Regions from separate parts of the Mesorhizobium sp. CO1-1-8 genome, predicted to be linked through region 2. Evidence: riboswitches for the same ligand, from Rfam matches in the RefSeq annotation. Region 2 holds a riboswitch; each other region holds the start of a gene.

Evidence for each region. Region 2 has a riboswitch for cobalamin ahead of LB558_RS14960 (aromatic ring-hydroxylating oxygenase subunit alpha). Riboswitches for the same ligand answer to the same signal wherever they lie in the genome.
Region 1: it holds a riboswitch for cobalamin, as region 2 does, so the genes downstream of both, LB558_RS12495 (DUF1636 family protein) here and LB558_RS14960 (aromatic ring-hydroxylating oxygenase subunit alpha) in region 2, are expected to answer to the same signal.
Region 3: it holds a riboswitch for cobalamin, as region 2 does, so the genes downstream of both, bluB (5,6-dimethylbenzimidazole synthase) here and LB558_RS14960 (aromatic ring-hydroxylating oxygenase subunit alpha) in region 2, are expected to answer to the same signal.
Region 4: it holds a riboswitch for cobalamin, as region 2 does, so the genes downstream of both, LB558_RS02545 (ABC transporter ATP-binding protein) here and LB558_RS14960 (aromatic ring-hydroxylating oxygenase subunit alpha) in region 2, are expected to answer to the same signal.

What each region holds. Positions count from the first base shown of each region.
Region 1 is NZ_JAIUGZ010000005.1:187,618-193,076, forward strand. It holds gene LB558_RS12470 (NADH-quinone oxidoreductase subunit D) at 1-13, opposite strand, end outside; gene LB558_RS12475 (NADH-quinone oxidoreductase subunit C) at 14-616, opposite strand; gene LB558_RS12480 (NuoB/complex I 20 kDa subunit family protein) at 621-1,202, opposite strand; gene LB558_RS12485 (NADH-quinone oxidoreductase subunit A) at 1,193-1,558, opposite strand; gene LB558_RS12490 (winged helix-turn-helix domain-containing protein) at 1,890-3,089, shown strand; cobalamin riboswitch at 3,119-3,323, shown strand; gene LB558_RS12495 (DUF1636 family protein) at 3,362-3,790, shown strand; gene cobW (cobalamin biosynthesis protein CobW) at 3,793-4,830, shown strand; gene LB558_RS12505 (cobaltochelatase subunit CobN) at 4,849-5,459, shown strand, end outside.
Region 2 is NZ_JAIUGZ010000006.1:271,987-277,445, reverse strand. It holds gene LB558_RS14975 (serine kinase) at 1-416, opposite strand, end outside; gene LB558_RS14970 (PqqD family protein) at 466-897, opposite strand; gene LB558_RS14965 (hybrid-cluster NAD(P)-dependent oxidoreductase) at 1,067-2,167, opposite strand; gene LB558_RS14960 (aromatic ring-hydroxylating oxygenase subunit alpha) at 2,192-3,439, opposite strand; cobalamin riboswitch at 3,553-3,755, opposite strand; gene LB558_RS14955 (DUF680 domain-containing protein) at 4,265-4,462, shown strand; gene LB558_RS14950 (DUF680 domain-containing protein) at 4,534-4,734, shown strand; gene LB558_RS14945 (DUF680 domain-containing protein) at 4,804-5,046, shown strand; gene LB558_RS14940 (ABC transporter ATP-binding protein) at 5,123-5,459, opposite strand, start outside.
Region 3 is NZ_JAIUGZ010000002.1:404,203-409,661, forward strand. It holds gene LB558_RS05315 (MFS transporter) at 1-132, opposite strand, end outside; gene LB558_RS05320 (TetR/AcrR family transcriptional regulator) at 254-862, shown strand; gene LB558_RS05325 (hypothetical protein) at 1,151-2,134, shown strand; partial or broken gene bluB (5,6-dimethylbenzimidazole synthase) at 2,305-2,931, opposite strand; cobalamin riboswitch at 2,934-3,116, opposite strand; gene LB558_RS05335 (histone deacetylase family protein) at 3,295-4,221, shown strand; gene LB558_RS05340 (exodeoxyribonuclease VII small subunit) at 4,225-4,476, shown strand; gene LB558_RS05345 (DUF2277 domain-containing protein) at 4,587-4,853, shown strand; gene LB558_RS05350 (pirin family protein) at 4,894-5,459, shown strand, end outside.
Region 4 is NZ_JAIUGZ010000001.1:506,036-511,494, forward strand. It holds gene LB558_RS02530 (phosphatidate cytidylyltransferase) at 1-141, shown strand, start outside; gene LB558_RS02535 (FecCD family ABC transporter permease) at 172-1,158, opposite strand; gene LB558_RS02540 (ABC transporter substrate-binding protein) at 1,294-2,241, opposite strand; gene LB558_RS02545 (ABC transporter ATP-binding protein) at 2,292-3,080, opposite strand; cobalamin riboswitch at 3,241-3,448, opposite strand; gene LB558_RS02550 (AraC family transcriptional regulator) at 3,742-4,575, shown strand; gene LB558_RS02555 (alanine racemase) at 4,580-5,459, opposite strand, start outside.

The DNA.
Region 1 (5,459 bases), on a different contig from region 2:
AGGTTTCAGCCATTTACTGCTTTGCCTTCTCGTCACCCGGCAGCACGTAATCCGTACCTTCCCACGGGGACAAAAAATCGAAATTGCGGAATTCCTGCTTTAGCTCGACCGGCTCATAGATGACGCGCTTGGCCTCGTCGTCGTAGCGAACTTCGACAAAGCCGGTCAGCGGGAAATCCTTGCGCAGCGGATGGCCTTCGAAACCGTAGTCGGTCAGCAGGCGACGAAGATCGGGATGGCCCGAGAACAGCACGCCATAGAGATCGTAGGTCTCGCGCTCGAACCAGTCGGCGCCAGGGAACACGCCGGTGATCGACGGCACCATGGTTTCCTCGTCGGCCTGCACCTTGACGCGGATGCGCACATTCTGCTTCGGCGACAACAGATGATAGACGACGTCGAAGCGCTTGACCCGCGACGGATAGTCGGCGCCGCAGACGTCGATGATCGAGATGAACTGGCAGCGCGCGTCGTCGCGCAGGAAGGTCATCACCTCGACCAGGTCGCGCGGCTCGACGTGAACGGTAAGCTCGCCATAGGCAAGCACCGCGTCACTAAAGCGGCCAGGCAGCTTCTCGCCGAGATAGGTCGACAGTTCGCTCAGGGATGCGGTCATGGATTTACCGTTCGATCGTGCCGGTGCGGCGGATCTTCTTCTGCAGGAGAAGAATGCCGTAGAGCAGCGCTTCGGCGCTCGGCGGACAGCCGGGCACATAGATGTCGACCGGCACGATGCGGTCGCAGCCGCGCACCACCGAATAGGAATAGTGGTAATAGCCGCCGCCATTGGCGCAGGAGCCCATCGAGATGACGTAGCGCGGCTCCGGCATCTGGTCGTAGACCTTGCGCAGCGCCGGCGCCATCTTGTTGGTCAGCGTTCCGGCCACGATCATGATGTCGGACTGGCGCGGAGACGCGCGCGGCGCAACACCGAAGCGCTCCGAGTCGTAGCGCGGCATCGAAGTGTGGATCATCTCCACCGCGCAGCAGGCGAGACCGAAGGTCATGAACATCAGCGAGCCGCTGCGCGCCCAGGTGATCAGCGCTTCCGTCGAGGTAACGAGAAAGCCCTTGTCGGCCAGTTCGTTGTTGATCTCGAGGAAAAAGGGATCATCCTCCCCCACCGGCCTGCCGGTGTTGGGATCGATGATACCCCTAGGCTTCGGCGCGACGAGGGTGCCTGAACTGTCGTTCAATCCCATTCCAGCGCTCCTTTTTTCCATTCATAGGCAAAGCCGATGGTCAGCACCGCCAAAAACACCATCATCGACCAGAAACCGAGCATGCCGATCTTCGAAAACGACACCGCCCATGGAAACAGGAAGGCCACTTCCAGGTCGAAGATGATGAACAGGATCGACACCAGGTAGAAGCGGATATCGAACTTCATGCGGGCGTCGTCGAACGAGTTGAAACCGCATTCATAGGCGGAAAGCTTTTCAGGATCGGGATTGCGGTAGGCCACCAGGAAGGGCGCGGCCAGCAGCGCCAGGCCGACAACCAGCGCCACGCCTATGAACAGGACGATGGGCAGGTATGAGCTCAAGAGTGCGTTCATGCTCGGCTTTCCGTTGGCGCCAATCCATTTTGATTACAGCACCGGACCCTAATGCGGAAGCGTGACAGTTTAACCGCTGAACCGTTTTAAGGGCCTATGCTGCAACGCGGCGAGGGTTAGCGCAGCACTTCCAGCGAAGCAAGTCAAACCTTGTTCAAAACACCGACCTGGACGGCATATCGCGGCAAACTGGTCCGATCCGCTCCTGTTTGATTTCCTTCTCTTTTTACTCCACTTTTCTCTCCTGACATGAATGCCGCCAAAACCCTGCTAGCATGGGTTGGAATCAGCCATTCGACCCTCGGTCAGAACACTTCAAAGTGATACTTGCATGAAGGAAAAGATCTCGCTCCCCATGGCCCGGCGCATCGCGCTTGCCGCCCAGGGGTTTCTCGATCCCCGCCCGACCGGCACTCCCGACCGCCGGCATTTCGCCCGCACGCTCTCCCGCACCGGCCTGTTGCAGATCGATTCCGTCAGCGCGGTGGTGCGCGCTCATTATATGCCGCTCTATTCCCGGCTTGGCCCCTACCCGCTCTCGCTCCTCGACAATGCCGCGGTTACACGCAAGCGCACGGTGTTCGAATACTGGGCGCACGAGGCCTCCTTCCTGCCGGTCGAGACCTACCCGCTGATGCGCTGGCGCATGGAGCGCGCGGAGCGCGGCGAGGAAATGTATCTGGGCCTCGCCAAATGGGGCCGCGAACACGCCGCCTATATCGAGGAGATCTACCGCCAGGTCGCCGAGCGCGGCCCGATCGCCGCTTCCGCGCTGGAAGGCCAGAAAGGTTCGGGCGGCTGGTGGGGCTGGAGCCATGCCAAGCATGCCTTCGAATGGCTGTTCTGGGCCGGGCGCATCACCACGGCGCACCGGCGCGGCTTCGAACGCTTCTATGACCTGCCCGAACGCGTGCTGCCGCAGGCGGTCCTCGATCTGCCGGTGCCGACGCCTGAGGACGCGCACCGCGAATTGCTGCGCATTTCCGCCCGCGCCCACGGCGTGGCGACATCGGGCGACTTGCGCGATTATTTTCGCCTGTCGCCCGCCGACATGAAAGGCAGGCTGGAGGAACTGGTTGAAACCGGCGAACTGCTGCCGGTAAGCGTCGAAGGTTGGGACAAACCGGCCTATCTTCACCGGGACGCCCGCCTGCCACGCAAAATCGAGGCTCGCGCCCTGCTGGCACCCTTCGATCCGGTCGTCTTCGAACGCTCGCGCACGGAGCGGCTGTTCGACTTCCACTACCGCATCGAGATCTACACGCCAGCCGACAAGCGGCAGTACGGCTATTATGTCCTGCCCTTCCTGCTCGGCGACAGGATCGTGGCGCGCGTCGATCTCAAGGCCGATCGCCCGGCAAGCGTGCTACGCGTCCATGCGGCCTATGCTGAGCCCGGTGCGCCGGCCGAAACAGCTGCTCAGCTGTTTGAGGAATTGAAGCAGATGCAAGGTTGGCTCGGGCTCGAACGCATCGAAGTGACGTCCGCCGGTGACTTGGGTCCGGCGCTGGCCGACCTGACCGTGTCGTAAGCTCGCGTTGACACCGCTGCCCGCAAAAGCCTAAATCCGTTCCAGACGGTCTCTTCTCTTCAACGAGAGGAGCCAAGAGGGAATGCGGTGCGGGACAAAATCCCAAATCCGCGGCTGTCCCCGCAACTGTAAGCGAAGAGCCAAGGCCGAAAGCCACTGGGAGTTCCCGGGAAGGCGGCTACCCAAGGCGATGACTCGCGAGCCAGGAGACCTGCCGTCTGCGACTGTAGAATCCGATCGCCCGGCGGGTTTCCGGGCAAGGAGCCCGATCTTTGGACCACGACAGCAGTTCTTCGGCTGGCACAGCGGATATTTCGTCCGGCCATGATGATGCCTTGGCCGGCGTCACCATCATCGTCTGCGCCTCCTGCCGCGATGAAACCGGTTCCGACGCTCATCCCCGCGCCGGCGAATTGCTGGCGGACGACACGCGCCGCGCCGCATCCGGCGAAAACATCCGCATCCGCAGCGTCGAATGCCTCGGCAATTGCAAGCGCCGCTTGAGCGCCGCCATCCTGCGCGACGGTTGCTGGAGCTATGTCTTCGGCGACCTGACCGCAACCAGCGGCGCCGATCTCGTCACCGGAGCCAAACTCTTCGCCACTTCGAAGGACGGCCTGATTCCATGGCGCGGCCGCCCCGATAGCCTCAAGCGCGGCCTCGTTGCCCGCATCCCTCCCCTCGACATGCTGAAGGACTGACCATGACCGCTTCCCTCTCCCGCGTTCCCTGCACCGTCGTCACCGGCTTCCTCGGCGCCGGCAAGACGACGCTGGTCCGCCATCTGCTGGAAAACGCCGGCGGCAAGCGCATTGCCATCATCGTCAACGAATTCGGCGACATCGGCATCGACGGCGAGATTCTGAAGGGATGCGGCATCGACACCTGTCCGGAAGAAAACATCGTCGAACTGGCCAATGGCTGCATCTGCTGCACCGTCGCCGACGATTTCGTGCCCGCGCTCGACAAGATCCTGTCGCTGACGCCGAAGGTCGACCACATCCTGATCGAGACCTCCGGCCTCGCTTTGCCCAAGCCGCTGGTGCAAGCCTTCCAGTGGCCGAGCGTGAAGAGCCGCGTCACAGTCGATGGCGTCATCGCCGTGGTCGACGGGCCGGCGCTGGCCGAGGGCCGCGTCGCCAACGACATGGACGCCTTGCAGGCGCAGCGCGCCCAGGACGAGACACTCGACCACGACGACCCGGTGGAAGAAGTGTTCGAGGATCAGATCGCCTGCGCCGACCTGATCATCCTGTCGAAGAGCGACCTGATGGACGCCGCCGGCACCGCCCGCGCCAATGCCATCATTGGCGAACACTCCGCCCGCGCAGTGAAGATCGTGCCGACGTCGCATGGCAAGGTCGATCCCTCCGTGTTGCTCGGGCTCGGTCTGGCCGTCGAGGACGACATCGAGAACCGCAAGTCCCATCATGACGGCGCATTCGACCACGAGCATGACGACTTCGACACGTTCATTGTCGACATTGCCTCGATCGCCAATCCCGATGAACTGGCAAAGCGTGTCGCCACGGTCGCCGAAGAAGAAAACGTGCTGCGCGTAAAAGGCTTCGTCGAGGTCGGCGGCAAGCCGATGCGGCTTTTGCTGCAGGCCGTCGGGCCGCGCGTCAATCACTATTACGACCGCGCCTGGACCGCGCAGGACGACCGCCGTTCGCGCCTCGTCGTCATCGGCCTGAAGGGGCTGAACCGCCCGGCGATCGAGCGTATACTTGCCGGCTGATTTCGGACACGGGTTGCGATGCACATCCTCACCACGACATCCGCCTCGCTCGACGACCTCGCCGAGCCGGTCGATCTGCGGCAGACGCCGGCGGATATCGTGGCCCTGTCCTTCACCGACAGCGATCTCGCCGGACTGGCGGCAGCGTGGAAGGCCGACGCCGGCCGACTGCCCTCGATGCGGCTGGCGGCGCTGCGTGACCTGCGCCATCCCATGTCCGTCGATCTCTGGGTGGACAGCGTCGCCCGCCATGCCAAGATCATCCTCGTGCGCATCCTCGGCGGCTACGACTGGTGGCGCTACGGCTGCGACCAGCTCGCCTCGACCGCCCGCGAACGCGGCATAAAACTGGCACTGCTGCCCGGCGAATGCCGCGACGAGGATCTGCGCCTGATCGAAGCCTCGACGCTGCCGCGCGAAGAGCTCGACGGCCTGCTCGACTATTTCCGCGAGGGCGGCCCGGCGAATATGAGCGCGCTGGTGCACAGGTTGGCGAGGCTGGCGGGTTCGGATGCGGATGTCGCAGAGCCTGTCGCGGTCCCAAAAGCTGGCTACTATGAGCCGAACCGCGGCGTCGTCCCCCTCCCCCTCGAGGGGAGGGTCCGGCCGCAGGCCGGGGGTGGAGTCCT
Region 2 (5,459 bases):
GGTGGAAAGGCGTCGGACGAGGCCATCAATTGCACGCCAACGCGACGTTGCGGATCGTAGAACTGCCAGAAGTCGAGATCGTGAAAATAGTTGCCGCGCAATCCGGCTTCCGCCAGGCTGGCGAAGGCATGCTGCGTGAAGGGTCCCTGACCCCAACTGGCCGGGGCCGCGATGCCGTCAATGCCGGGATGCGCGACGAAGATGCGGCAGATGTCGGCAGGCGTTCGGTTGCCCGGAGCAGTGACAAAGCCATGAGCGACGGCATCCGCCAACGCGCCGGCGCTCACATGTGCGATCAGCCCCAGATGCGGCAAGCCCACCTTGCGGGTCAGTGGATAATGCGCGGCGCTGCTCTCTGCTTGCGCCAGGACATGACGGGCGTAGTCAGTCAGGTTTTCGAGAGTGACGTTCGGCATGGGTCTGCCTGTTCCGGAGCTGTCCGGCAACGAGAACCTGATGGGCGCCTCAGTTGGCTTGCTTCACCGCGGGCCAGCCGAGGGGCTCCTCGACCTCGTGAATGGGATCGACGACGATGAGATCGGCGAGATCGTCATGGATATCGACCTTGAGGGGCTCTCTTGTAGCGGCGAGTTGAGCCAGAAATTCGCTGGAAACCGGTCTTGCCACGCCATCGGTTACGGCCGCCAGCAAGCCGAATTCGACCAATTGTGAAACAAAGCCGTCAATCGCGGCGGCATCGAGGGCGCCAGTTCCGGTCGCGGCGCCGACCAGTTCGGAGGCAGGCACGCCGGACGACAGTGCATCCCAAAGTCTGCTGCCTGAATCAGAGAAGCCGAAATATTTACCGGTGGTCAGGTCAAGAACGACGGCTTCGCCATCGAAGGATTCAAAGACGATATCCTTGCTGGCAATGGCATAGATGCCGGATTGTCGCATGTTTGCTCCCCGCCGAAGCAGGCCGCGGAGATGATCTTCGGGCCTTACGGTCAACCCCACCGTTGCAGGCGTCTAACCATTTGCAGGGTTCTTGGCAAGATGGCGCAGGCCCAGGCGAGCGCAGCTGCAGGCTGCGCGGGCATGGACAGTCCCTGACCGTGCCTGGAGGTCAGGCCTCGATTTCAAGCGCCGAAAGCGGCTTCGAGCAACAGGCGAGGATAAAACCGTCCTCGATTTCATGATCGAGGATACCGCCATTGTGGCTCATCTCGACATCGCCCGCGACCTTCCTCACCTTGCAGGTGCCGCACAGGCCGAACTCGCAGGCGGCGGGAATCCGCACCCCCGAGGCGCGTGCCGTCTGCAGCACGGTCTGGCCGGCCACGCATTCGGCATCGACATCGGAAAGCGAGAACCGGATCGGTGTCACGGCCTCGACGGCAGCAGCGGCGCCGTCTTCCGCCGGCGGCGAGAACGGCGCCGGGATCTCCTCCACGGCAGGCGCAGCAAAGCTTTCCTGATGGTATTTCGCCATGTCGAAGCCGGCGGCGTCCAGCATGCCGCGCACGGCGCGCATGAAGGGATCGGGGCCGCAGCAGAAGATCTCGCGCTCGCGGAAATCGGGCGCCAGCAATGGCAGCCGGATCGCGTCGATGCGGCCCATATGGCCGAACCAGCCCTCGCGGCTCGACCGCTCCTCGATCATGAAGCCGAGCGACAGGCCAGGCATGCGGCTGCCGAGCAGCTCGAGCTCCTTGCGGAAAATGATCTCTTCCGGGCGGCGCGCGCAGTTGACGAAGCCGACATCGGTCCATGGCGCGCAGTCGTTCAGCCAGCGCAGCATCGACATCATCGGAGTCACGCCGGATCCTGCCGAAATGAACAGATACTTGGCCGCCGGGTGGCTGTGCAGCGAAAAATCGCCGGTCGGCCCGTAGGCCTTGAGGTGCGAACCGGGTGTCAGATGATCGAACATCCAGCGCGTACCGGTGCTGCCCGCCTGCGCCTTCACCGTCACCGCGATCGAGAACGGCCGCGATGGCGAGGACGACAGCGTGTAGGTGCGCATCAGCGGCCCGTCCGATGTCGGCAGTTCCAGCGTCACGAACTGGCCCGGTTTGTAGCGGAACCAGGTCTGGTTGTCGGAGCGGAAGGTGAAGGTCTTCACGTCAGGCGCTTCGTCGCTGACGCCGATCACTTCCAGCACCTGCAGCCTGTCGTTCCAGGGCGTCATCTGGTCCAGATGGCGATAGAGGCCAAGGTCCGTCATCGCATTCATCCTCTTGTCCCTGGGCTAGGCGACGCTGCGCAAGGCCGGCCGGCCACCTTCGACAAGGCGCGGCCCGATGAACGACGCGTACCACTCGACGAACTGGATCACGCCGCCCTCATGCAGCTCCGAATAGGGGCCTGGTTCATAGGCCGGCGACAGGATGCCGAAGGCGTTTTCCTCGACGATGCGGCGGTCCTGGTCGTTGGTCTCGGTCCATACATGGGTGAGCTCAGCGAGGTCGTAGTCGACGCCTTCGACCGCATCCTTGTGGACGAGCCATTTCGTCGTCACCGCGGTTTCCGTGGCACTGATCGGCAGCACGCGGAAGGTGACGGCGTGGTCGCCGAGGATATGGTTCCAGGTCGTCGGATAGTGATAGAGCAGCAAGGAACCGATGCGGTCGGTTGAAACGCTGTCGGACAGGTTCTTCTGGACCGCCCGTTTTCCCGTCATGGTGTAGCTGACGGCATCGCGCAGCAGCGGCGCGCGGGTGGCGCGGTACTGCCCTGCCGGATCTATGCGGAATTTGCTCGGCAAGCCTGATGCCTCGCATTTGGCCCAGTGCGCGACCATTTCAGGGTCGCTGTCGGCGCCATGGACGCCGGTCACGGTCGGAGCCTCGGGGAAAGTCTTGCACAGCTCGGGGTGATTGGCGGCGCAGTGATAGCACTCGCGGTTGTTTTCCCAGACCAGCTTCCAGTTGCCCTTCTCGACGATCGTGCTCTCGAAGGCGATCTTTGCTTCACGCAACCGGTGTGGCAAAAGATAGGGTTCGATCATCGCCCGCATTGGCGCGAAATCCGCCGGTTCCTTGGCCAGGCAGATGAAGATGTAGCCGCCGGCGCTCTCGCAGGCGACCGGCTTCAGGCCGAAATCACTCTTGTCGAAACCGTCGGCCATCTGGCGGGCAAACAGCAGGCGGCCGTCCAGCTCATAGGTCCACTGGTGATACGGGCAGACGAGCTTTGCCGCTGTGCCCTTCTCCGTGTTGCACACGCGGCTGCCGCGATGGCGGCAGGAATTGTGGAAGGCGTTGATCTTGCCGTGCTGGTCGCGGACAAGGACGACCGGATAGTCGCCGATCTGCACGGTGATGTAGCTGCCTGGCTTCGGCAGTTCGCAATCATGGCCGATGAACAGCCAGTCGCGATACCAGATCAGCTCCATGTCGAGCTTGAAGTAGTCTGGATCGGTGTAGAAGGGCTGCTCCAGCGAAAAGCCTTGCCGGCGCCCCTTCAGGAGCCTCAGCATGTCGTTGCGGATATCCATGTCCTGTCCTCGTTTCTAAGGACTGAACTGGTGGTGATGGAGGAAGGATTGAAGCGCAGGCCGGCTGTGTGCAGGACATGCGTTATCCACCTCTTGACCGCCCACCGCGATCAGTCGAGTCTAAAATCTCGGGCTGGTTTCCGGGCTCTGGAGTTGTCCTTGCGGACCATCGCGACACCTTCCCAGGCAATTGCCCAGTGGTCTCCCGTTGCGACTTGAACTCCACCACCGTTGCGGGGGCAGCGCCGGATTCTGACCGGCTTCCCAATTCTCCGCCTCGTCGTCACGAAGCGGCACCTGAGATGATATGATCTAACCACGATCGCAGGCGCGCCGTCGGCATGAAAACGACATCGTATCCATGCGGCGCGACACGGCATGCGAAACGTTACCGCAGATCGTCGCGGACCAGCAAGCCCGCCTCCGGGCGGCCCATTGCCGGCTGCGATCTTCCCGAATCCGACCCTTGGCAGAGGTCAAATAAGGCTAACGGTTTCGAAAAGTGACTATTAGCTTGTCCTAAAATCGAACCGAACGGTTCGTTTCTGTTGACGGTGCGTGCAGGACGGTGTGAACGGTGGGCCTTTGAAACAGTCAGTGATCCATCGGGTGGTTAAACCTAACACGCTGATATAAAGAAGAAAAATCTATCCCTAGATCCCTTGGCACAATTTCAAGGTGTGGATTCATGGTCCACACGGAACAACTTCGTGATTGGAAAAGACGGGGCTGGCCTCCCACATCGGGGCTGTCCGAACGACGCGATTTCATTTCCAAGACACGCCGCTAGACGGACGGAAAAAAGACGATACTGGAGTACCAAAAATGAAAAAGATCATTCTCACTGCCGCAGCCCTTCTGGCCATTTCCGGCAGCGCCTTCGCTGGTAGCGACCACTACGGTTCGGACGCCGCGGCAGCCACTGCTGTCGACAGCTCGTACACCGCTTCGACCAAGAAGTCGGAACCGGCTGCTCAGGCGCCTGCCCAGGGTGCTGACCACAACCTCTTCGGCAACAACTAACAGCCGATTCCCAGTCGACGGCGGGCTCACCCGCCGCCCTGGCGAAATTCAGACATTCAGGAGTACTTAAGATGAACAAGATCCTCATTGCTGCCGCCGCCGTTCTGGCCATCACCGGCAGCGCTTTCGCGGGCAGCGACAACTACGGTTCGAACGGCTCCAATCAGCCTGCCGCCGCTGTGGACCAGTCGTACACGGCTTCCACCAGGACCTCGGAACCGGCTGCCCAGACGCCCACTCAGGGCAGCGACCGTAACCTCTTCGGTCGCTAATAACCAATTTCGCAACCGACGGCAGCTGTGTCTGCCGTCCTGGCGAAATCCAGAATTCAGGAGACTAAAATGAACAAGATCCTTATTGCTGCCGCCGCCGTTCTGGCCATCACCGGCAGTGCCTTCGCCGGCAGCGACAACTTTGGCTCCAACGGCGCCAATCAGCCTGCGGTTACTTCGATTGACAGCGCGCATACGAGCTCGGTCCGCAACAGCGGTGGCCTCGTCGAGAAGCTGCTGAACTCGTCGGGTGACACCACCCAGAAGTCTGCTCCGCAAGGTGCCGACCGCAACCTCTTCGGCAACAACTAACAACCGAAGTCGATCTCCAAGTCAAAGAGCGGCGGGCCTGGCCCGCCCCTCTTCTTGTGCCTGACGGTAGTTGCGGTTAAGCCGCCTTTGCTTCCACTTCATGCAACGCGAAAGAACGTCCATCCGCGTCGAAGATATGCAGGTCCTCGCCATTGGCGCTCAGCCGCAATGTCGAGCCGCGCTTGACCTCGACATTGCCGGGCAGCTTGGTCACCAGCGGCAGGTCGGCGCGGCCGATGTCGACATAGACAAGCTGCACCTCGCCGAGTTGCTCGACATAGTCGACCGTCCCCTCGAACAGATAGTCAGCGCCGCTGGAGATGATCAGGTCTTCCGGCCGCACGCCGAAACTCACCGCGGTACCCTTCGCCGAAGCCGGCGTCGTGATCGGCACGGTTGCCTTGCGCCCGCCG
Region 3 (5,459 bases), on a different contig from region 2:
GCCACGCGTCTGCGACAGCATCGCCACGATGCCGATGGGCGCCATGGCGATCGGCAGACGCGCTATGAAGCCGGCGGCCGCAAAGCCCTTGGCGCCGGGGGCACGAAAGATTTCCGCGTAGGGATTTTGCATCGGTTGGTTCCTCGACAAAGGACGATCGGACAATTACATACGGAGCGTATGATCAGTAGATATAGCATACGTCGCGTATGTCCATTGGCATACGTTACGTATGTGAATAGGGCCAGAAGCCATGCACAGACCCCGCAAGGAGATGATCGCCGAGACGCGCGCAAAGCTGATCGCGGCGGCCCGTCATGCCTTCGGCACAACAGGCTATGCGGAAGCCTCGATGGATGATTTCACCGCTTCGGCCGGGCTGACGCGCGGCGCGCTCTATCATCATTTCGGCGACAAGAAGGGGCTTCTGCAGGCGGTCATAGCGCAGATTGACGGCGAGATGGCGGCGCGCATCAACGAGGTCGCGTCGAGAGCGCCGACCCGCTGGCAACATTTCGTCGACGAGTGCTCGACCTATATCGAGATGGCGCTGGAGCCGGAAATCCAGCGCATCATGTTTCGGGATGGCCCGGCCGTGCTGGGAGATCCAGCGCAATGGCCGAATTGCAGTGCATGCATCGCTTCAATGACCGACCATCTGACCGCGCTGCAGGAGGAGGGGGTCGTTGTCTCCAGCCTCGACCCCGAGACTGCCTCGCGGCTGATCAACGGAGCGAGCAGCCAGGCAGCGCAACGGATCGCCAATTCGAACGACCCCGAAGCGACGTCGAAGAAGGTGGTGACGGCGTTCAAGCAACTGCTCGAAGGCCTGCTCAAGAAGCCGGATCCGCAGTCGAATTGAAGTTTCCACCGGAGCTTTCGTGCCGGCAGCTGTTCGCGATAGGAATTTTTTCTTGACACCGTGCCCTCAGCTAAGGTACATATTCGTCCATGGTGCTGATTTGCGCCAGTGACCCGCCGCACAGGCGGGTTTTTCGTTTGATGCTCGTCAGCCACCGCGCCGGCGAAAGGCTCCGAAAGAAACCGTTACCCCAAATTCGTCGCCCTTTGGCGTCAGGGGCCGGCGATTGACAATCGCCGGGTTGAGTTCATCCTCTTCCACCATCTCTGAGGCGGAGATTCGGGGCACATGTGGGATTTTGAGGTCGGCCGGTCGGTGTCCATCATGATGCGGACCTGGCCTTTCATCGTCTTTCGCATGATCGTCTATTTCGGCATCACGCTGGCCTACATCATGGCGACCGGCACCGGCGCTTCGGTCGGCTATGGCGTCGGCCATATCTCCACTGATCCCGACGGGTCGCCGTCCTTTGCCCTGTGGGGTGGGGTGGTCGGTTTCGGTATCGTCTCGATCGCGGTCTACTGGATCCGCGAATACATCCTCTATATCGTCAAGGCCGGCCACATCGCCGTCATGGTTCATCTGATCGACGGCCGCGACATTCCCGGCGGTCAGGATCAGATCGCCTATGCCAAGGATATCGTCACCCAGCGTTTTGCCGAGGCCAACATCCTTTTCGCCGTCGACCAACTCGTCAAGGGTGCCATCGGCGCCATCACCGGCGTGCTCGGCGGTATCGCCGCCTTCCTGCCGATCCCGGGCCTGAGCGGCCTGGTCTCCTTCATCAATACGGTGATCCGCCTGTCGCTGACCTATGTCGACGAGATCATCCTCGGCTACAACATCCGCATCAATTCAGCCTCGCCCTTCGAGACGGCGCGCCAAGGCGTCGTGCTCTATGCCCAGAACGGCAAGGTCATGGTCAAGAACGCCGTCTGGCTGGCGGTCATCATGTGGGGCGTGTCGTTCATCATCTTTCTGATGATGCTGGCGCCTGCCGGTGCGATTCTGTTCCTGATGCCTGGCCAACTCGCCGGGTGGGCTTTTGTGCTCGCCATCGTCTTCGCCTGGGCATTCAAGGCGGCGTTCATTGAACCCTTTGCCATCGCCTGCCTGATGCAGGTCTATTTCAAGACCATCGCGGGCCAGATGCCGGATCCGGCCTGGGACGCCCGGCTGGCCGAGGCGTCGTCGAAGTTCAGGGAGCTCAAGGACAAGGCGCTGGCCTCCTTCGGCGGTTCGCGCTGGGGCACGGCCGGCGCGACACCCTGATCGGCTGGGCGGATGGTGTCTGGTGCGGCAGAAACGGTGTTGAGGCGCGCCACGGTGGATTTGAGCTGTGTCTCGCCTTGCCCGGAAAAAGTCTCGCTCATGATCAGCTCCGGCAGCGGCAGCCGCCGTCCCCAGCCGTGCGTTTCAAGGTCCGGTTTGGGAGCGAACTCGGAAACACGGCCGACGCAGAGATAGGCGACCGGCGTTACGTGATCCGGAATGGCCAACAGCCGCCTTAGCGCCGCAGCCTCGATGATGCTCACCCAGCCGACGCCAACGCCCTCGGCACGCGCGGCCAGCCAGAAATTCTGCACCGCGCAGACGGTGCTGTAGAGATCCATCTCCGGATTGTGCCAGCGTCCCAGCGGCGAACCCTTCGAGCGCTGCCGATCGCAGGTGATGCAGATGTTGAGCGCGCTCTCGCAGATGCCTTCCAGCTTGAGCTTGCGGTACAGCGCCTGTTTTTCCGCCTCGATCGCCGGCAGTTCCTGCTCGCGCGCGGCCAGGAACAGGTCGCGCACCCTTTCGCGTCGCTCGATGTCACGAATGACAATGAAATTCCATGGCTGCATGAAGCCGACCGATGGCGCGTGATGGGCAGCAAGCAGCAGCCGCGCCAGCACGTCGTCATCGATCGCGGTGGGCAGGAAATGGCTGCGCACGTCACGCCGCGTGAACATGGCGCGATAGACCGCATCGCGCGCATTCTGGTCAAATCCATCGTCAATGGCAGCGGTCATATGTTCCGGCATCGCTCGTCCCCTTGCGATTGCAATCCATGCCACCCGCCTGACCATGCGGATGACGATGCCTGCCAGGCCGGTCTTCTGGCTCGGGATCAACCCGCGTCCGGTGCCTTCCCGTCATCGACAGTGGCATTTACCGGCGCGGTCCCCCTCACAGCGTTGGGCACGCCACGGAGTTCAACCGTGTTCCCGATTCTCCCGCCAGAGCATTTGCAGCCAAGTGGAATCACTTGGCGTCGCAGAATGCGGCTAAAACAAACAGACAGGCGGGCACCAGGCAGTACCAGGGACCTTACGCCGAAGCGCCGGCGAGGCCAATGCCTGCGGCGACGCGAATGGACGCAGTCGCGATTTTCCCCAGTCATCGGCCGCCCGTGCATGGCCTTTGTCGATCCGGGTCACTAGATTAGGACGATGACCACCCGTCTCTACACCCATCCGATCTTCCTCGAGCATCTCACGCCGCCCGGACATCCCGAGCGGCCCGACCGCCTGCGTGCCATCGAGCGCGTGCTCGATGAGGAAGCCTTTGCCGGGCTCGATCGTATCCAGGCGCCGGAAGGCGACGAGGCCACCATCCTCTACGCGCATCCCGCCGATTTCGTCGCCCGCGTGCGCGCCGCCATCCCCGACGAGGGGATTGCCCGCATCGATGCCGACACCACTGCCAGTCCGAAGAGCTGGCAAGCGGCGATCACCGCGATCGGCGCCGCCAACGCCGCCGTTGATGACGTCTTTTCGGGCCGCGCCGACAATGTCTTCGTCGCCGCCCGGCCGCCTGGCCACCACGCCGAAAAAACCACGGCGATGGGCTTTTGCCTGTTCAACACGGCGGCGATCGCGGCGCGCTATGCGCAGAAGAAACACGGTGTCGAGCGCGTCGCCATCGTCGATTGGGACGTGCATCACGGCAATGGCACGCAGGATATTTTCTGGAACGATCCGTCGGTGCTCTATTGCTCGACACACCAGATGCCGCTTTATCCCGGCACCGGAGCGAAGAACGAAACGGGCGCCGGCAACATCGTCAACGCGCCTTTGGCGCCGCAGACCGGCAGCGAGGTGTTTCGCGATGCCTTCCTGTCGCGCGTCCTGCCCGCGCTCGACAATTTCGCGCCCGACCTGATTATCATTTCGGCGGGGTTCGACGCGCATCACCGCGATCCCCTGGCCGAAATCAATCTGACCGAGGATGATTTCGACTGGGCGACCGGCCAGCTGATGCAGCGCGCCGCACGCCACAGCGGCAACCGGCTCGTCAGCCTGCTCGAGGGCGGCTACGATCTGCAGGGATTGGCATTTTCGGTCGCCGCCCATGTCGGGCGACTGATGAAAGGATGAATGATGGCTGGTGAGACCAACGAAGACGTCAAGGCGATGAGCTTCGAGCAGGCACTCGATGCGCTGGAGAAGATCGTCGATGATCTGGAGCGTGGCGACGTGCCGCTCGACCAGTCGATCCGGATCTATGAACGTGGCGAGGCGCTGAAGGCGCATTGCGATCGGCTGCTGAAGGCCGCCGAGGACAAGGTCGAGAAGATCAGGCTGTCGCGCGACGGCAAGCCGGTTGGAACGGAGCCACTCGACGCGGATTGAGGCCCGGTCCGAACGATGGCTCGCCTCACCGGTTTTTGGACATGATCATGATCGAGGATATGACTCGTTCCGATTGAAACAGCTCAAGGACAAGAGGAGATACGGAAGCGATGTGCAGAAACATCAAGACCCTGTTCAATTTTGATCCACCGGCAACCAATGACGAGGTGCGCGACGCGGCTCTTCAGTTCGTCCGCAAGCTGAGCGGAACGACGCGGCCCTCGAAGCAGAACCAGCACGCCTTCGACCATGCCGTCGAAGCCATCGCGGCCTCGGCGCGCGAACTGCTCGATTCCCTGGAAACCCATCAGCATCCGCGTAATCGCGAAGAGGTGGCGGCCAAGCTGCGGGCAAAGGCAGCCATCCGGTTCGCCTAATGCCGTCAAAGCAGCCATTGGACGCTGACAAGGAGATTCCATGAGCTTCTTCCCCGGGAAAGACCCTGAGGCAGGCGACGCCTTTGCCAGCGACCAGATCGAGCTGATGGTCATCCCGAACGCCAAGGACATCGGTGGTTTTCAGGTGCGCCGTGCCCTGCCGACGGCAAAAAGGCGGCTGGTCGGGCCGTTCATCTTCTTCGACCGCATGGGTCCCGCGATCCTGCGGGCCGGCCAGGCGCTCGACGTCCGTCCGCATCCGCATATCGGACTGTCGACAGTCACCTATCTGTTCGACGGCAAGATCCGGCACCGCGACTCACTCGGCACCGAAATGGTCATTCAGCCCGGCGACGTGAATTTGATGACCGCCGGCCGCGGCATCGTCCATTCGGAGCGTACGCCGGAGGAACTGCGTGGCGCGCCGATGTCGGTATCCGGCCTGCAGACATGGCTGGCGCTGCCGGACGACAAGGAAGAGGTGGCTCCTGTGTTCGAGAACACAGGAGCGCTCAGGCTTCCCGAGATCGATGCCGAAGGCGTCAACGGGCGCATCATCATCGGCGATTTCCAGGGGTTGCGGTCCCCGGTCAGAGCCGACTCGGA
Region 4 (5,459 bases), on a different contig from region 2:
TCGGCCATCAAGCGCGACCAGGGCGTCAAGGACTGGGGCCATCTCATCGAAGGCCATGGCGGCATGATGGACCGCACCGACAGCCTGGTCTTCGCCGCGCCGGTGTTCTTCCACATTGTACGCTATTTCTGGACGGTCTGAGAGCCTGAGCCGGCGACCTGCCTGCCGCAATCACAGCCGGTTGCGGATCAGCATGGTGACGACGAAGAACGCGCCGACCGAACTGGTGATGATGCCGATCGGCAGTTCCTGCGGCGGCAGCAGCGTTCGGGCCAAAAGATCGCTGGCCAGCAACAACACCGCCCCGAACACGGCACAGCTGGCAACCAGGCGCAAATGCAAGGGACCCGCCAGCGGCCGCGACAGATGCGGGATCATCAGCCCCACGAATCCGATGACGCCGGCCACCGAAACCAGGATGGCCGTCGAGAAGGCGGCGACGAGAAAGGTCATCCGGCGCATGCGCGCCACTGGCACGCCCAGGCTTTCGGCAGCGTTTTCGCCGGCCAGGAAAGCATCAAGCCGTCGGTGGTTCCACAGCGCGTATGCCAGAATGGTGCCCGCACCCAGCGCGCCCAACCAGATATTGTCCCAGCGCGCCAGGCCAAGGCCGCCCATCGTCCAGAACAGCACGGAGTGGGCGGCGCGCTGGTCGCCGGCAAAGACCAGATAGTTGGTCAAGGCGGTAAACATGAACGAGACGGCAAGGCCGGCAAGGATCAACCGCTCAGGGCCTTGCCCCCTCACCCGCGCGACCAGCAGCAGGACGACACCGGCAGCCAGGATGCCGCCGGTGAAGGCCGCGACCGGCAGCGTCCAGATGCCGAAACTGTCGCCGAAGACGGTGATGACGGACACGGCACCGGCGGCGGCGCCCGACGACAGGCCGAACAGGAACGGATCGGCGAGATCGTTGCGGGTTACCGTCTGCAGCAACGCGCCGACGACGCCGAGGCCCGCGCCGACGCAGACGGCCAGGATCGTGCGCGGCAGCCGCAGATCGACGACGATCTTGCCGACCGGCCCGGATACGTCGTGCCCACCAAAGCCGATTGCACGGCCAAGTGCTGCAACAACGTCGGTCAACGGGATCAGCGTCGAGCCATAGGCGATCGACAGCAGAGCGAGAGCGGCGATCGCCGCCGCCCCCGCCAGCATGGCCAGCGCAAATGACGGATGGCGCAAGCCTGGAAATGCGTCACATCTGTCAGGATGCGCGCGACGCCCTTCCAGAGTCTTTTGTTCATGCATGTCGTTGCCCCAAAACCGCTGCGCACTTTTGGGCGACAGGCATCAAAACGCTTCCGGATGCATCGCCTTGGCGATCTTGTCGATCGCTTCGATGTTGGCTGGTCCGGGCGTCAGTTCGGCGTAGCGCAATGCGACGAAGCGTCCGTTCTTGACCGCGTCCGTCTCTTTCATCGCCGGATGCGCCTTCAGGAAATCGAGCAGCTTCTTGTAGCCGCCGCCGTCCTGGTAATCGAGCAGGATGAGGAATTGCGGATTGCGCGACGCCACCGTTTCCCAGTCCGTGTTGCCCCAGCTGGTGTCCATGTCGGCCATGATGTTATCGCCGCCGGCGGCAGTGATCATGGCGCTGGGGATGGCGAACTTGCCTGCGGTGAACGGCTTGTCCTCGCCGGAATCGTAGAGGAACACCCGCGTTCCCTTACGGTCGCCGACCTTGGCGGTAATCTCGGCGAGCTGCGTCTTCCAGCCGGAGAGAAGCTTTTCAGCCTCTGCTTCCTTGCCGAAAATCTTGCCCAGCTTTTCGACGTCGCCATAGAGCAGGTCCATCGAGGCGGCGGGGCGGCTCTTGTCGAGATGGACGCAGCTTTCCGTCAGCACCAGCGTCTTGACGCCATGCGGGGCCAGCGTGTCCGGCGTCACCTCGCCGCCGGGCTTCATGCCGTAATACCAGCCGGCGAAGAAGAAATCGGGCTCGACGGCGACGAGGTTTTCGAGCGTCGGGTATTTCGGCGCCAGCTCCGGGATCGAACCCTGCTCGGTCGTGAATTCGGGACCGACCTTGTACCAGCCGGTGATGCCGGTCAGGCCGACGATCGACGGCTGCAGGTTCAGTGCGAAAGCCATCTCGGCCATGTTGAGATCGTGGATGACGGCGCGCTTCGGCGGCGCGTCGAAGGTCAGCGGCTTGCCGCAGCTATCGACGGTCACCGGGAAGGCCAGGGCTGTCGAGGCCAGCAGCGAGAAGGCAAGCGAAAAGGCCAGGCGTGTCACGGGTGTTGCTCCTTGTGGATGGGATCGGGTCGACTGCGGAACGGCTTCAATCAGGATGGCGGCGCGGCACGGTTCGGCACATCGAACACCGTCAGTTCGCGGTCTTCGGTCGGATGGCGCAGACGCAGCACATCGATGCCGAAAATCTCGCGGATCAGCTTTTGGGCCAGCGCTTCGCGCGGTGCGGCGAGCGCTTGCAGACGGGCATGGTTCATCACCGCCACCCTGGTGGCGAAAGGCGCAACCAGCGCCAGATCGTGCAGCACCGCGATCACCGTCGTCTCGAAGCCGGCCACGAGGTCAAGCAGTTCGCCGCGGGCGCGCGGGTCGAGATGGTTGGTCGGCTCGTCGAGGAACAGGATTTTTGGCTGCTGGGCGATGGCACGCGCCAGTTGGGCGCGCTGGCGCTCGCCGCCCGACAGGGAGCCGATGGTGCGGCCAAGCAGCGGCAGCAGGCCGGTCCGGCACAGCGCATCGACGACAATGTCGCGTTCCTCGCTCCTGCGCTTCAACCCGGTGTGCGGGACCCGGCCGAGCTCGACATAGTCGATCACCGCCAGCCGCGGATCGGGCTGGTCGGTCTGGCCGACAACGGCGATATGCAACGCCCGCTCGGCGGCCGAAATCCTGTCCAGCCGGCGCCCGCCGAGCCTCACCTCGCCGGAACTTGGCCGCAGCATGCCCGACAGCATGCGCAGCAGCGTCGTCTTGCCGGCGCCATTGGGACCAATGATGGCGAGGCGGTCGCCTGATGCCACCGACAGGCTGACCGCCTGAACCAGATCCCGCCCATTCGCCATGGCGTAGAGATTATGTGCTTCGAGAAGCGCTGCGGTCATTGGCTGCTGCCCGCCGGATTGCCGGGATGGCAAAGCGTGCATGCGATGATGCGATGGATGGAGCCGTCCAACTTTCCGTCACTTTCCAAAACTGGCGACGGAAGGAAGCTGGCGAAGCGGCCGACAAGACCGGGATCGCGTTTCCTCCCGGCACACCCCGTCCGGTCAACTCCGTGATGGCAGGTCTCCTGGCTCGCGGGTCGTTGCGCCATCCTGCCTTCCCAGCCTTGCCGGCCAGTGGCATTCACGGATTTTGCTCGCCGCTTACAGTTGCGGGGGCAGCCACGGCCTCGACCCCTGGGGATCTCACCGTGTTCCCTTTTCACCCCTCGCCTTTCGACTCGGGGACCATCACGGCCTTAGCCTAGATTTCCACCCATCGCTTCGCAATGGGTTTCTCGGACGAAGTGGCGGACCAGCTATGGGAACAGGCATTTCACAGTCTCGATATGTAATAACATTACTTACGTAGAAGACCCCGCCTGGCGCTGTCAAGCGAAGCCTGCCGAATTTGGCTCGTCGGCGGCAAGGGGCGCTCGAACGCTGGCCAGATCGGTGTGCGACTGTGACGGGATCGGTGCGATTGCGCGGGATGCGCAATTTCGATCAAATTGGCCGCGCCAGGAAACGGCAGGATGATCTGGCCAATGCGAGGAGCAAAATGAACCCGACCGAGAGAGCGCTGTGGTTCGTCGAAAGTCATCTGCCGGAGGCTGTTACACTCGAGGATGTCGCGCAAAGCAGCGGCGTGTCGCGTTTTCATGTGACGCGGGCTTTCGGCGCTGCCACGGGCCGCTCGGTGATGGGCTACATGCGCTCACGCCGGCTGACCGAGGCGGCGCGCAAGCTGGCCGGCGGGGCGCCCGACATCCTCGCCGTCGCGCTCGACGCCGGCTACAACTCGCATGAGGCGTTCACCCGCGCCTTCCGCGATCAGTTCGGCACCACGCCGGAACTGGTGCGCGCGCAAGGCACACTCGACAAGCTCGATCTCGTGGAGCCGATCCTGATGGACCAGTCCTTCCTCACCAATCTCGAACCACCGCGTTTCGAGACCAGCCGGCCGTTCCTGATTGCCGGCCTCGGCGAACGCTACAGCTGCGAAAGCAGCGCTGCCATTCCGATGCAATGGCAGCGCTTCGGCCCCTATATCGGCAACATTCCGGGCGAGACAGGCGACGTCGCCTATGGTGTCTGTGTCAACGGCGACGATGCCGGCAATTTCGACTACATCGCCGGCGTCGAAGTGTCGGACTTTTCCGACCTGCCCAAGGAATTCAGCCGGGCCCGGGTGCCGGCGCAGAAATATGCGATCTTTGCCCACCGCGAACACATCTCGACCATCCGCCGTACGGTCAATACGATCTGGAACAAATGGCTGCCGGCCTCCGGGCATGAGATCGCGGACGCGCCGGAATTCGAGCGCTATGGACCGGAGTTCGATGCCCACAGCGGCAATGGCGGGCTGGAGATCTGGATACCGGTGAAGGCGTAGGCGATCACGCCATCGGCAGCGCCGGCCAGCGCTCGCTGATCCTGCCGCCGGAAAACACGACGATCGACCCGAACTGCTGCAGCACGGCTTCGCTCTGCGTCGGCCTTAGAAACGCGTAGTCGCCGGGCTTTGCGGTCGCGTCGGCGGGCAAGCCCATGAATTGCTGGTTGGAGGACAGGCCGAGCAGGCCGTTCGCCTTCATACCTTCGGGGAACACCGGCTCGGCCATCCACTTGCCGCCATAGAGATAGCAGCCCTTGCGCGGAAACCGGCCGAGCGCCTGCAGCAGGCGGGTGACGGCCGGCGGACCGGGCAGCATCGGCTCGACCATTTTCAGCATCGGCGTGGCGATAAAGGCCGCCGGCTGGAAGCCTTCCAGGCCTGGCGTATCGAAATCGCTGGGCAGCACGAAGGCCGAGCCCATCGACACCTCGTTGGCCGCGCCGCCATGATGAAGCAGCGCGGTCTTGCTGCCGCCGATGTTGAGGATACGGCGCTGGTCGGCGCCGAGACAGGCGACGAACGCCGCAGCCTGCGCCGACGCCTTTGCCAAGGCTCTCGTCGGTCCGCCGAAAAGGCCGGGAATGAGCGGCGCATGCGCCTCGTAGGCCATGACGCCTTCGCAATGCAGCCGTTTGTGGGATGGCAAAGCGCTCACTGCCTTCGACAAGGCTTCGGGATCGGCAAAGCCGCCGCGGTGCAGCCCTACATCGATCTCGAAAGCGATGCGCAGGCCGATGCCGAGTTCGTCAGCGAGGGCGCCATATTCCGCCAGTCTCTCCTCGCTGTCGATCAGCCAGCAGACACGCGACCAGCCGGCGTCAGCTTTCACCAGCGCCGCTCTCGCCGCGCCGATCGGCATCGGCTTGCCGTAGAGCAGATCG